2 regions of the Cellulomonas sp. P4_D11 genome follow, and region 1 is predicted to be linked to the other one. Evidence: predicted binding sites of a transcription regulator. Region 1 holds the regulator's gene; the other holds the start of a gene.
The links. Region 1 encodes HrcA, which represses chaperone genes, less so after heat shock. Its sites were predicted from a motif close to TTNGCACTCGNNNNNNNCGAGTGCNAA; they were not measured.
Positions count from the first base shown of each region.

Region 2: the regulator HrcA is predicted to act here: its motif matches at 2,621-2,647, upstream of groES (co-chaperone GroES).

Region 1 covers NZ_JBFUIK010000027.1:867-6,454, reverse strand. Annotated here, with positions in the region: gene ybeY (rRNA maturation RNase YbeY) at 1-401, opposite strand, end outside; gene AC1DT4_RS15445 (PhoH family protein) at 409-1,407, opposite strand; gene AC1DT4_RS15440 (16S rRNA (uracil(1498)-N(3))-methyltransferase) at 1,540-2,298, opposite strand; gene dnaJ (molecular chaperone DnaJ) at 2,321-3,448, opposite strand; gene hrcA (heat-inducible transcriptional repressor HrcA) at 3,504-4,526, opposite strand; gene AC1DT4_RS15425 (DUF3097 domain-containing protein) at 4,667-5,524, shown strand; partial or broken gene AC1DT4_RS15420 (DUF2189 domain-containing protein) at 5,573-5,588, opposite strand, start outside.
Region 2 covers NZ_JBFUIK010000014.1:124,149-129,736, forward strand. Annotated here, with positions in the region: gene AC1DT4_RS10975 (helix-turn-helix transcriptional regulator) at 1-328, opposite strand, end outside; gene AC1DT4_RS10980 (MerR family transcriptional regulator) at 551-1,462, opposite strand; gene AC1DT4_RS10985 (WhiB family transcriptional regulator) at 1,711-2,007, shown strand; gene groES (co-chaperone GroES) at 2,186-2,482, opposite strand; gene AC1DT4_RS10995 (class I SAM-dependent methyltransferase) at 2,700-3,881, shown strand; gene AC1DT4_RS11000 (glutamate--cysteine ligase) at 3,881-5,029, shown strand; gene tsaD (tRNA (adenosine(37)-N6)-threonylcarbamoyltransferase complex transferase subunit TsaD) at 5,096-5,588, opposite strand, start outside.

The DNA of each region.
Region 1 (5,588 bases):
TCCTTCTCCTCCTCCGGCTCTGCGTGGTCGTAGCCGAGCAGGTGCAGGATGCCGTGGGTGGTCAGGAGCAGGAGCTCCTCCGCGGTCGAGTGCCCGGCCGTGCGCGCCTGCTGGGCCGCGACCTCCGGGCACAGCACGACGTCGCCGAGCAGGCCGGCCGGCGTCGGGTCACCCTCCCGGCCGGGCCGGAGCTCGTCCATCGGGAAGGACAGGACGTCGGTCGGTCCCGGCTCGTCCATCCACTTCACGTGCAGGTCGGTCATCACATCCGTGCCGACCAGCAGGATCGAGACGTCGGTCTGCGGGTGCACGTGCATCTCGTCCAGCACGTAGCGGGCGAGCGCTGCGAACTCCGCCTCGTCGACGTCGAACCCGGACTCGTTGTTGACCTCGACGCTCATGGCCGCCTCAGCTCCTGTCCCAGCGCGCGTACGCGTCGATGATCTCGCTGACGAGACGGTGCCGGACCACGTCCGACGACGTCAGGCGGCAGAACGCGACGTCGTCGACGCCGTTGAGGATCTGCTCGACCACGCGCAGGCCCGAGGTCTGCGACGACGGCAGGTCGACCTGCGTGATGTCGCCGGTCACCACGACCTTCGACCCGAAGCCCAGCCGCGTGAGGAACATCTTCATCTGCTCGACGGACGTGTTCTGCGCCTCGTCGAGGATGATGAACGCGTCGTTGAGGGTGCGGCCACGCATGTACGCCAGCGGCGCCACCTCGATGGTGCCCGCCTCCATGAGCCGCGGGATCGACTCGGCGTCGACCATGTCGTGCAGCGCGTCGTACAGCGGCCGCAGGTAGGGGTCGATCTTGTCGGAGAGGCTGCCGGGCAGGAAGCCGAGCCGCTCGCCTGCCTCGACCGCGGGCCGCGTGAGCACGATGCGGTGCACCTTGCGGTCCTGGAGCGCCTGCACGGCCTTGGCCATCGCCAGGTACGTCTTGCCCGTCCCCGCGGGGCCGATGCCGAACGTCACCGTGTGCCGGTCGATCGCGTCGACGTAGTCCTTCTGCCCCGGGGTCTTGGCCCGGATGGTGCGGCCGCGCCCCGTGAGGATGTTGAACGACAGCACGTCCGCGGGACGCGCGGTCGACGCCGCCGTCAGCATGGCGACCGACCGGGTCACCACGTCGGGCGTGAGCGGGGTGCCGCCCGCCGCCATCTCGACCAGCTCGTCGACCAGGCGCGACACGAGGGCGACGTCCCCGACGGGTCCGGCGAGGGTCACCTCGTTGCCGCGGACGTGGATGTCGACGGAGGTGAACCCCGACTCGATGGTCCGGAGCACCTCGTCCCGCAGGCCGAGCAGCTCGACCATCGAGACCTCGGAGGGGACGCTGATCCTGTGCTCGACGCGTGCGGGTGCCCCGGTGGGACGCGCTGCGGAAGTGGACTCGGCCATGTGCTCGGCGTGCGCCGTGCGCTCCTTAGCTCGGATGCGGTCAGGGACTGCTGTCGGTCTGCCGGCAGGGAGGGGTGTCCCGGACGACGTCGACAGTCTACGAGTCGACGCCGACACCATTCCCCTGCGTGCTCAGGCCCACCGGCCGAGCCGCTCGGCCACCAGCGCGAGCGCGACGGGCCCGGCCGTCGAGGTCCGCAGCACGTGCGGTCCGAGGCGTACCGCGCTCGCGCCGGCCTCGACGAGGCGCCCCAGCTCGGCGTCGCCGATGCCGCCCTCGGGGCCGACCACGACGAGGCACTCCCCGGCGGTCGGCAGGCCCGTCGCCGCGATGGCGTCGGTCGCGTCCTCGTGCAGCACGAGCGCGACGCCGCCGGTCGCCACGACCGCGCGGACCCGTTCCGCCAGCCCGCGCCCGTCGAGCGCGACCTCGACCTCGGGCACGCGGGCTCGTCGCGACTGCTTGGCGGCCGCCCGCACCGTGCCCAGCCAGCGCGCCCGGCTCTTCGCGGCCCGGTCCCCGCGCCACACGACGATCGACCGCTCCGCCTGCCACGGGACCACGACGTCGACGCCGACCTCCGTCGCCGCCTCGATCGCCATCTCGTCGCGGTCGCCCTTGGCGAGCGCCTGCACCAGCACGAGGGCGACGGCGGGTGCGGGCTCGACGACCCGCTGCCGGACCTGCACGACCACGCCGTCGGCCGTCACCGCGTCGACGACCCCGACGAGGCGCACGCCGGCGCCGTCGACGACGTCCACGCGCTCGCCCGGCCCGCGCCGCTGCACGACGCCCGCGTGCCGACCCTCGGTGCCGTCGAGCAGGTAGGTGCCGCCGTCGACGACGGCGTCGAGCGTGCCGGGCTCGGCCAGGAAGACGGGCGCGCTCACGACGCGGCCGGTGCGGTCATGCTCAGCGGCCCGAGAGCTTGTCGCGCAGCTTGGCGAACACGCCCGTGTTCGACGCGGCCAGCCGCGCCTCCGGACGCTCCTCGCCGCGCAGCGTCGCCAGCCGGCGCAGCAGCTCGGCCTGCTCCTCGTCCATCGCGGTGGGCACGTGCACCTCCACGTGGACGTGCAGGTCGCCGCGGCCGGCCGCGTGCAGGTGGCCGACGCCGAGGCCCTTGATCGTGACGACCTGCGCCGGCTGGGTACCGGGCCGCAGGTCCACCTCGCGCGCGCCGTCCAGGGTGTCGAGCATGAGGACCGTGCCGAGCGCCGCCGCGGTCATCGGGACCTCGAGCGTCGCGTGCAGGTCGTCGCCGCGCCGCACGAAGGTGTCGTGCTTGCGCTCGCGGACCTCGAGGTAGACGTCGCCGGCCGGACCGCCGGCCGGGCCGACCTCGCCCTGGCCGGTGAGCTTGATCCGGGTGCCGGTGTCGACGCCCGCTGGCACGTCGACGCTGAGCGTGCGGCGCGAGCGGACGCGGCCCTCGCCGGAGCACTCGGTGCACGGCTCGGGAATGACGGTGCCGAAGCCGTGGCACGCGGCGCAGGGCTGCGTCGTCATGACCTGGCCGAGGAACGACCGGGCGACCCGCTGCACCGAGCCGCGGCCGCCGCAGACCTCGCAGGTGCGCGGCGAGGTGCCCGGGCGGCAGCACGAGCCGCTGCAGGTCGGGCAGACGACGGCGGTGTCGACGGGGACGTCCTTGTGGACGCCGAACGTGACCTCCGCCAGGTCGAGGTCGAGCCGGACGAGCGCGTCCTGGCCGCGCCGCGCGCGCGGGATGGGCCCGCGCTGCTGCGCGGCACCGGTGGCCGCGCCGAAGAACGTCTCGAAGATGTCCTGGAAGCCGAACCCGCCGCCCATGCCGCCGCCGGGCGACGACGGGTCGCCGCCGAGGTCGTACGCGCGGCGCTTCTCGGGGTTGCCGAGCACGTCGTAGGCGCGCGAGACGTCCTTGAACCTGTCCTCGGAGCCGGGGTCCGTCCCGGCGACGTCGGGGTGGTGCTCGCGCGCGAGCTTGCGGTACGCCTTCTTGATCTGCTCGGGGCTGGCGTCACGCGGGACGCCGAGGACCTCGTAGTAGTCGGTCACGAGTGGGGGTGCTCACTTCCAGCTGTCGTTGACAGGGTCACGGTCATTGCGCCGGTCATTGCGCGAGGATGCGCGTCAGGTAGCGGGCCACGGCGCGGACCGCGGACATGGTGCCGGGATAGTCCATGCGGAGGGGCCCGATGGAGCCGATGCGCGCCACGGACCCGCCGCCCTCGTCGCCGTAGCCCGTGGTCACGAAGCTCGTCTCGAACAGCCCGTCGTGCTGGTTCTCGCGCCCGATGCGCACGGACACCGTCGCCGAGTCCTCGGCCATCTCCGAGAGCAGGCGCAGCAGCACCACCTGCTCCTCCAGGGCCTCCAGGACCGGGCCGATCGACCGCACGTCGGTGCCACCGACGCGGGCGAGGTTCGCGGTGCCGGCGAGCACGACGCGCTCCTCGCTCTCCTGCGCCAGGGTCTCCTCGACGACGGCGACCACCGCGTGCACGAGCGCCTGGTCGGTCGGCGCGAAGGCGTCCGTCAGCTCGCCCAGGGCCACGGGCAGCTCCGAGAGGCGCCGTCCCGCGGCGCTCACGTTCAGGCGGGAGCGCAGGCGCGCGACGACGGCCTCGTCCAGGTCCGACGAGAGCTCGAGCGTGCGCTGCTCGACCCGCCCGGTGTCGGTGATGAGCACCACCAGCAGGTGGCGCGCCCCGACGGGGACGAGCTCGACGTGGCGCAGCGCCGAGCGCCGCAGCGACGGGTACTGCACGACGGCGACCTGCTGCGTCAGCTGCGCGATGAGGCGCACGGCGCGGTCGACGACGTCGTCCAGGTCCTGCGCGCTCTCGAGGAACGCGCCGATCGCGCGCCGCTCGGGGCTCGACAGCGGCTTGACGGTGGAGAGCCGGTCCACGAACAGCCGGTAGCCCTTGTCCGTCGGGACCCGCCCGGCCGACGTGTGCGGCTGCGCGATGTAGCCGCCCTCCTCGAGCGCGGCCATGTCGTTGCGGATGGTCGCGGGCGACACGCCGAGCGAGTGCCGCTCCACCAGCGCGCGCGAGCCCACGGGCTCCTTGGTGGCGACGTAGTCCTCGACGATCGCGCGCAGCACGTCCAGCCGCCGGTCCTCGCTCATGTCGCCTCCTCCGTCGTCGGGCTCGTCAGATGCCCGAGCGGGTAGCACTCCCCGCACGGGAGTGCCAATGCTACGCCGCGGAGCCGACACCCACGGGGCGGCTGCCGACCATCCGGCGCGACGGCCCCTACGCTGCCCGGGTGAACGACGACCGCTACGGCTCGGACGTGCTCGGGGGCTCCGGCTCGACGCACCACCGGCCGGCCCGCACCAGCCGCCCCCAGCCCGCCGAGACCGGCCTGGTCGTCGAGGAGGTCACCACTGGGTGGGTCGGCGCCGTCGTCCGCGTCGAGAAGTCGGGCGGCCAGCACGTGGTCGTGCTCGAGGACCGGCGCGGCCGCACCCGCACGTTCCCGCTGGGCCGGGGCTTCTGGCTCGACGGCGAGCCCGTGGCGCTCACTGCGCCGGTCCGCGCCCCGGCGCCCGCGAAGCCCGCCCGCACCGCGTCGGGCTCGGTCGCGGTGCACGACGCCCGTGCGCGCGTGGCCCGCGGCAGCCGGATCTGGGTCGAGGGCAAGCACGACGCCGAGCTGGTGGAGAAGGTCTGGGGCGACGACCTGCGCCTCGAGGGCGTCGTGGTCGAGCTGCTCGACGGCGTCGACAACCTCGCGGTCGCCCTGCGCGACTTCGCCCCCGGCCCCGGTCGCCGCGTGGGGGTGCTGGTCGACCACCTCGTGGCCGGGTCCAAGGAGAGCCGGATCGCCGCCGACGCCGTCCGCGGCCTCCCGGCCGGCTCCGTGCTCGTCCTCGGGCACCCCTACGTGGACGTCTGGCAGGCCGTGCGGCCGGAGCGCGTCGGGCTGGCCGCCTGGCCCGTGATCGAGCGGGGCACGGAGTGGAAGCACGGCATCCTGCGAGAGCTCGGCTGGCCGGCCGAGGACCAGGCAGACGTCGCCCGCGCCTGGCAGCGGATCCTGCGCTCGGTGCGCAGCTACGCCGACCTGGAGCCCAGCCTGCTGGGCCGGGTCGAGGAGCTGATCGACTTCGTCACGACGTGACGGTGCCCGGCCCGCCGTGCTGGCGGGCCGGGCACCAGGAGTCGTCCGTCAGGGCACGAGCTGG
Region 2 (5,588 bases), on a different contig from region 1:
CCGAGGCGGGCAGGACCGGGCTGGCGAGCACGTGCGCGGCGACGGCGGACAGCTCGGCGCGGCCGACGTCGGGCGCCAGGAAGCCCCGGGCGCCGAGCGCGAGCGCACGGTCGAGCGCCACGGTGTCGTCCGGGAGCGCGAGCAGGACGATGGCCGCGGCGGGCGCGACCGCACGCAGACGACGGATCGCCTCGATCGCCCCCGGTGCAGCCAGGTGCGCGTCGAGCAGCACGACGGTCGGCGGCATGCGCCGCGCCAGGCTCAGCAGCTCGTCCACCGACGACGCCGCACGGACCGGACCGAGCGCAGGCACGCCGATGGAGGTCACGACGAGCCGTTCACGAACGACCGCCGAGCCGTGACAGACCACGACTCCCGCCATGTTGATTCCCCTCTCGGTCCCCATCCGGGGCACGTGACTTCTATCGGCCGACGATCAGGCAGAAGTTAGCCGCAGAGCCGAACCCCACCCGCTCCGGCCGGGGCTTCGTCCGCCTCTGCGTCCCCTGCGTGGAATGTCTCCCCCACTCGGCGGCGGCGATTCGTCCGTTCAGCGCTCGACACCCGCCGTCGCGACCGCGAGCACCTCGTGCAGCAGCCCCGTGAACGTGCGCGCCCGGTGCACCGACCGGCCGACGGGGACGGCCAGGGCGGCCCCCTCCGGCACCATGACGAACTGCGCGAGGTCGGGCTGCTCGCGGGCGAGCCGCTCGACCACCTCGAGGTCCGCGTCGGCCCGCTCCCCGAGGGTGACCACCGCGCGGGTCCGCGTCATCGCGGCCAGCTCGACGGCGTGGTGGGCACCCACCGGGCCGCCCACGATCCGGGCGTCGACACCCCGCGCCGCCAGGGCGCCGGCCAGCGCGTGCGCCACGAGCGGCCGGACCTCCCGGGGCGCGACGAGCACCAGGACGACCGGCCGGCGCGCCGGCGCGGTCACCGGGCGCGCCCGCAGAGCGGCGAGGACTCCCTCGTGCACGGCGGCGACCGCGTCGACCCCGGGCGGGTCCACGACGGTCCGCCGGGCCAGCGCGGCGAGCGCAGGCTCGACCAGCTCGGTCCACCACGAGACGACGTCGTCGGACGGCTGCAGCGCGAGCAGCCGACCGCACCGCTCGACGTCCCCGGCGAGCGCGGCGTCGACCAGCGCGGTCGGGGTCGGGGCGCCGTCGAGCAGGCCGGGCGACACCGTGGCGGCCACATCGGTGGCGAGCGCGATGCGCGCGGACTCCGCCGGTGCCACGCCGTCCAGCGTGAGCCGGCGCATCACCAGGAGCCGCTCGACGTCGACGGCCGAGTAGCGGCGGTGCGCACCGGCCGAGTGCTCGGACGGGCCGAGCCCGTACCGGCGGTCCCACGTGCGCAGCGTCGCAGGAGCCACTCCGAGCCGGCGCGCGACGGCGGCGACGGCGAGAGCGGGCGTCGGCGGTCCCGCCGGTTCGTCGTCCTCGCGCGTCACCATGGCGCGATTCTGCCAGGCCGACGCGATTCAGCCCGCCCAGGCGTGTCGCGGCGCGACACGCCGACCTGCACGTTCGTCGGCAATCGCGTCATCACACGAATGTGTGACACGGTCTTGAACAACTTCTGGCGCGGTTGTAACGTCCTCTCCAACGCGTCACCCCGACCTCATCGGCGGGCTTCCCGTGTTCACGACTTCCCGGCGCAGTCGCCCACCGGCGGCTCGGCGGATCGACTGAGGAGGAACTCATGGCCGAGATCTCGCGCCTTCCCGGACCGGTGATGGACCTGTGGGAGTGGCAGTTCGACGGAGCGTGCCGCGACGAGGACCAGGACCTCTTCTTCCACCCCGAGGGTGAGCGTGGCTCCGCACGCCGTCGCCGCGCCGAGGCGGCCAAGGCGATCTGCGCCACGTGCCCCGTGATCAAGGAGTGCCGCGAGCAGTCGCTCGCCGTCCGGGAGCCCTACGGCGTGTGGGGCGGCCTGTCCGAGGACGAGCGCACGGCGGTCCTCGCCCAGCGCGGCCGCGCCAGCCGGGTGGGCTGAGCGCACAGACGACGACCGGAGCCCTCCCCTCGGCACGACGAGGGGAGGGCTCTCTCGTGCGCGCAGCAGAGTCGGCGCCAGGGGCACCGGCTGCGCGGACGTCGGAGAACGAGCAGGGCCCCCACGGCATCGCCGTGAGGGCCCTGCTGCGTGCGGGGCGACTAGTGCGCCCCCGGAATCACTTGACGACGATCGCCAGGATGTCGCGAGCGGAGAGGATGAGGAACTCCTCGCCCGAGTACTTGACCTCGGTGCCGCCGTACTTCGAGTAGATGATCTTGTCGCCGACGGCGACGTCGAGCGGGATCCGGTTGCCGTTGTCATCGACACGGCCGGGACCGACCGCCAGGACCTCGCCCTCCTGGGGCTTCTCCTTGGCGCTGTCCGGGATGACGAGACCGAACGAGGTCGTCGCCTCTGCCTCGAGCGTCTTGACGACGATCCGGTCCTCGAGGGGCTTGATGGAGACCGACACAGCGGACCTCCCCTTCGCATGTGAGTAGTTCTCTGAGGTTCGTGCGCGCTGTCGGGCCACGTCGTCGCGGGTGCCGTGGCCTGGAGCGCAGCTGGCACACTCACCGGGAGAGTGCCAGCCACTCACTCTAGGAAGCGGTTAGCACTCGGTCAAGGCGAGTGCCAGCGCGCCGCTCGGACCCGCCCCTGGGAGGGGCGCTGCGTGCGAGGATCGCGGCATGGATCGCGACGGCATCGCCCAGCTGCTCAGCCCGGCCGGCTGGGCCCTGCTGTCGGCGCTGCCGCCCTACGACGAGACCCGCACGATGGCCCTCTCGGAACGCCTGCGCGACGAGGGGATCGACCCGGCGCTCGTCGCCGCCGCCCTGACGCAGTCGCGCCTGCGCGCGAAGGCCGCCGCCAAGTTCGGCACGTTCGCGGACGGCATGCTCTTCACGTCGGCCGGGCTCGAGCAGGCCACGCGCCTGACGGTCGCGGCGCACCACGCCCGGCGGTTCCGCGACGCCGGCTGCACGCTGGTCGCCGACCTCACCAGCGGGATCGGCGCCGACGCCATGGCGTTCGCCGGCATCGGCCTGCGGGTGCTGGCCACCGACCTCGACGAGGCCACCGCGGCGATCGCGACCGTGAACCTGCGGCACTTCCCCGACGCCGTGGTGCGGCACGGCGACGGGCTCGCGCTCGACCTCGAGGCAGAGGGCGTCGACGGGGTGTACGCGGACCCGGCCCGCCGGACGTCGTCGGGGAGCCGCGTCTTCGACCCGTCCGCCTACGAGCCCTCGCTGGACTCGGTCCTCGCGCTGCGGTCGACGGTCCCCGCGCTCGGGCTCAAGCTGGGCCCCGGCATCCCCCACACCGCCCTGCCGGCCGACGCCCACGCCCAGTGGGTCTCGATGGACGGCGACGTGGTCGAGGTCGGCCTCTGGTTCGGCCCGCTGGCGCCCGAGGGGCCCGGTCGCACGGCCCTGGTGCTGCGGGACGGCGAGGCCCACGTGGTCGAGCAGACCTCCGACGAGCGGCCGCCGACCGGACCGGTGGGCGGCTACCTGTACGAGCCCGACGGCGCGGTCATCCGCGCGGGCCTCGTCGGGGAGACGGCGGCGCAGGTGCGGGGTCGGCTCGTCGACGCCACCATCGCGTACGTGACCTCCGACACCCTCGTCCCGGTGCCCACGGCGACGGCTTACCGCGTGCTCGACACCATGCCGTTCGGACTGAAGCGGCTCCGCACCTACCTACGGGGGCGCGACGTGGGCAGGCTGACGATCAAGAAGCGCGGCACGGCGGTGGTGCCCGAGCAGCTGCGGCGCCAGCTCGACCTGCGCGGCGCCGCGACGGCGACGATCATCCTCACGCGCGTCGCCGGCAGCCAGCAGGTCCTCGTGGTGGAGCCGGCCTGATGGCCGCGCCGGTGACCCTGCCGTTCGCGCAGTCGGAGCGCTCGACGGTCGGGATCGAGTGGGAGGTCGGCCTCGTCGACGCCGACTCCGGCGACCTGCGGCAGGCGGCCGAGGCGGTCCTCGCAGCGGTCCGGCCGGCCGACGGCACCGAGCACCCGCTGATCACGCAGGAGCTGCTGCTCAACACGGTCGAGATCAGGTCGGGCAAGTGCCGGACCATCGGCGAGGCGACGGCCGACCTGCAGCGCGCGCTCGACGAGGTGCGGACCGTCTCGACGCCCCTGCGCATCGAGCTCATGGGCGGCGCCACGCACCCGTTCGCGCACTGGGCCCAGCAGAAGGTCACCGACAAGCAGCGGTACGCCACCCTGATCGACCGCACCCAGTGGTGGGGCCGGCAGATGCTCATCTACGGGGTGCACGTGCACGTCGGCATCGAGGACCGCGCCAAGGTCCTGCCGATCTCCCGGGCCATGCTCACCGTCTTCGCGCACATCCAGTCGCTGTCGGCGTCGTCCCCGTTCTGGGGCGGCAAGGACACGGGCTACGCCTCCAACCGCGCGCTCCTGTTCCAGCAGCTGCCGACCGCGGGGCTGCCCTTCGGGTTCGAGGAGTGGTCGCAGCTCGAGCAGTACGTGGGCGACATGATGCACACGGGCGTGATCGACCAGTTCGACGAGGTCCGCTGGGACGTGCGGCCGTCGCCGCGGTTCGGGACGCTGGAGATGCGGATCGCCGACGGCGCGTCGAACCTGCTCGAGGTCGCGGCCATCTCGGCGCTCACGCACTGCTTCGTCGAGCACTTCTCGACGATGCTCGACGGCGGCGAGACCCTGCCGACGCTCCCGCCCTGGTTCGCGCAGGAGAACAAGTGGCGCTCGGCGCGCTACGGCATGGACGCGATCATCATCACCGACGCGGCCGGCGACGAGGAGCTGGTCACCGACGCCGTCAGCCGCTGGCTGGTCGACCTGGCCCCCGTCGCGGAGCGCCTCGGCTGCGCCGCCGAGCTCGAGCAGGTCCGCGTGATCCTCCGTCGCGGCGCGTCGTACCAGCGGCAGCGCGCGGTCGCCCGGCGTCATGCAGGCGAGCTCGACGCCGTCGTCCGCTCCCTCGTCGCCGAGCTGAAGGCGGGCCGCCCGCTGTAGGAGCAGCGAATGCGAAGGATCCGGCCGGATTCCGGCCGGATCCTTCGCATTCGTCGTGGCGAGTCCTCAGACCAGCACAGTCGTCAGCGGCATCGAGGAGTCGACCGGCAGGTCCAGCGACGACGGCGGCAGCCCGCGACGCACCACGGCCGAGCCGAGGGCCGCGATCATCGCCCCGTTGTCGGTGCAGTAGCGGATCGGCGGGATGCGCAGCTCGATCCCGGCCTCGGCGCAGCGCTTGGCGGCCATGTCGCGCAGCTGCGAGTTCGCGGAGAAGCCGCCGCCGACCACCAGGGTCTCGACGCCGTGCACGCGGCACGCCGCGATCGTCTTGGCGGTGAGCACGTCGGCCACGGCCTCGGCGAACGACGCGGCGACGTCGGGCAGCGGCACCTCCTGGCCGGCGTCCTGACGGGCCTCGACCCAGCGGGCGACCGCGGTCTTGAGGCCGGAGAACGAGAAGTCGGCGGCGTGCGCGGCCTGGTCCTTGGCGGCGGTCAGCCCGCGCGGGAACCGGATCGCGGTGGGATCTCCCTCGCGCGCGAGCCGGTCGATGTGC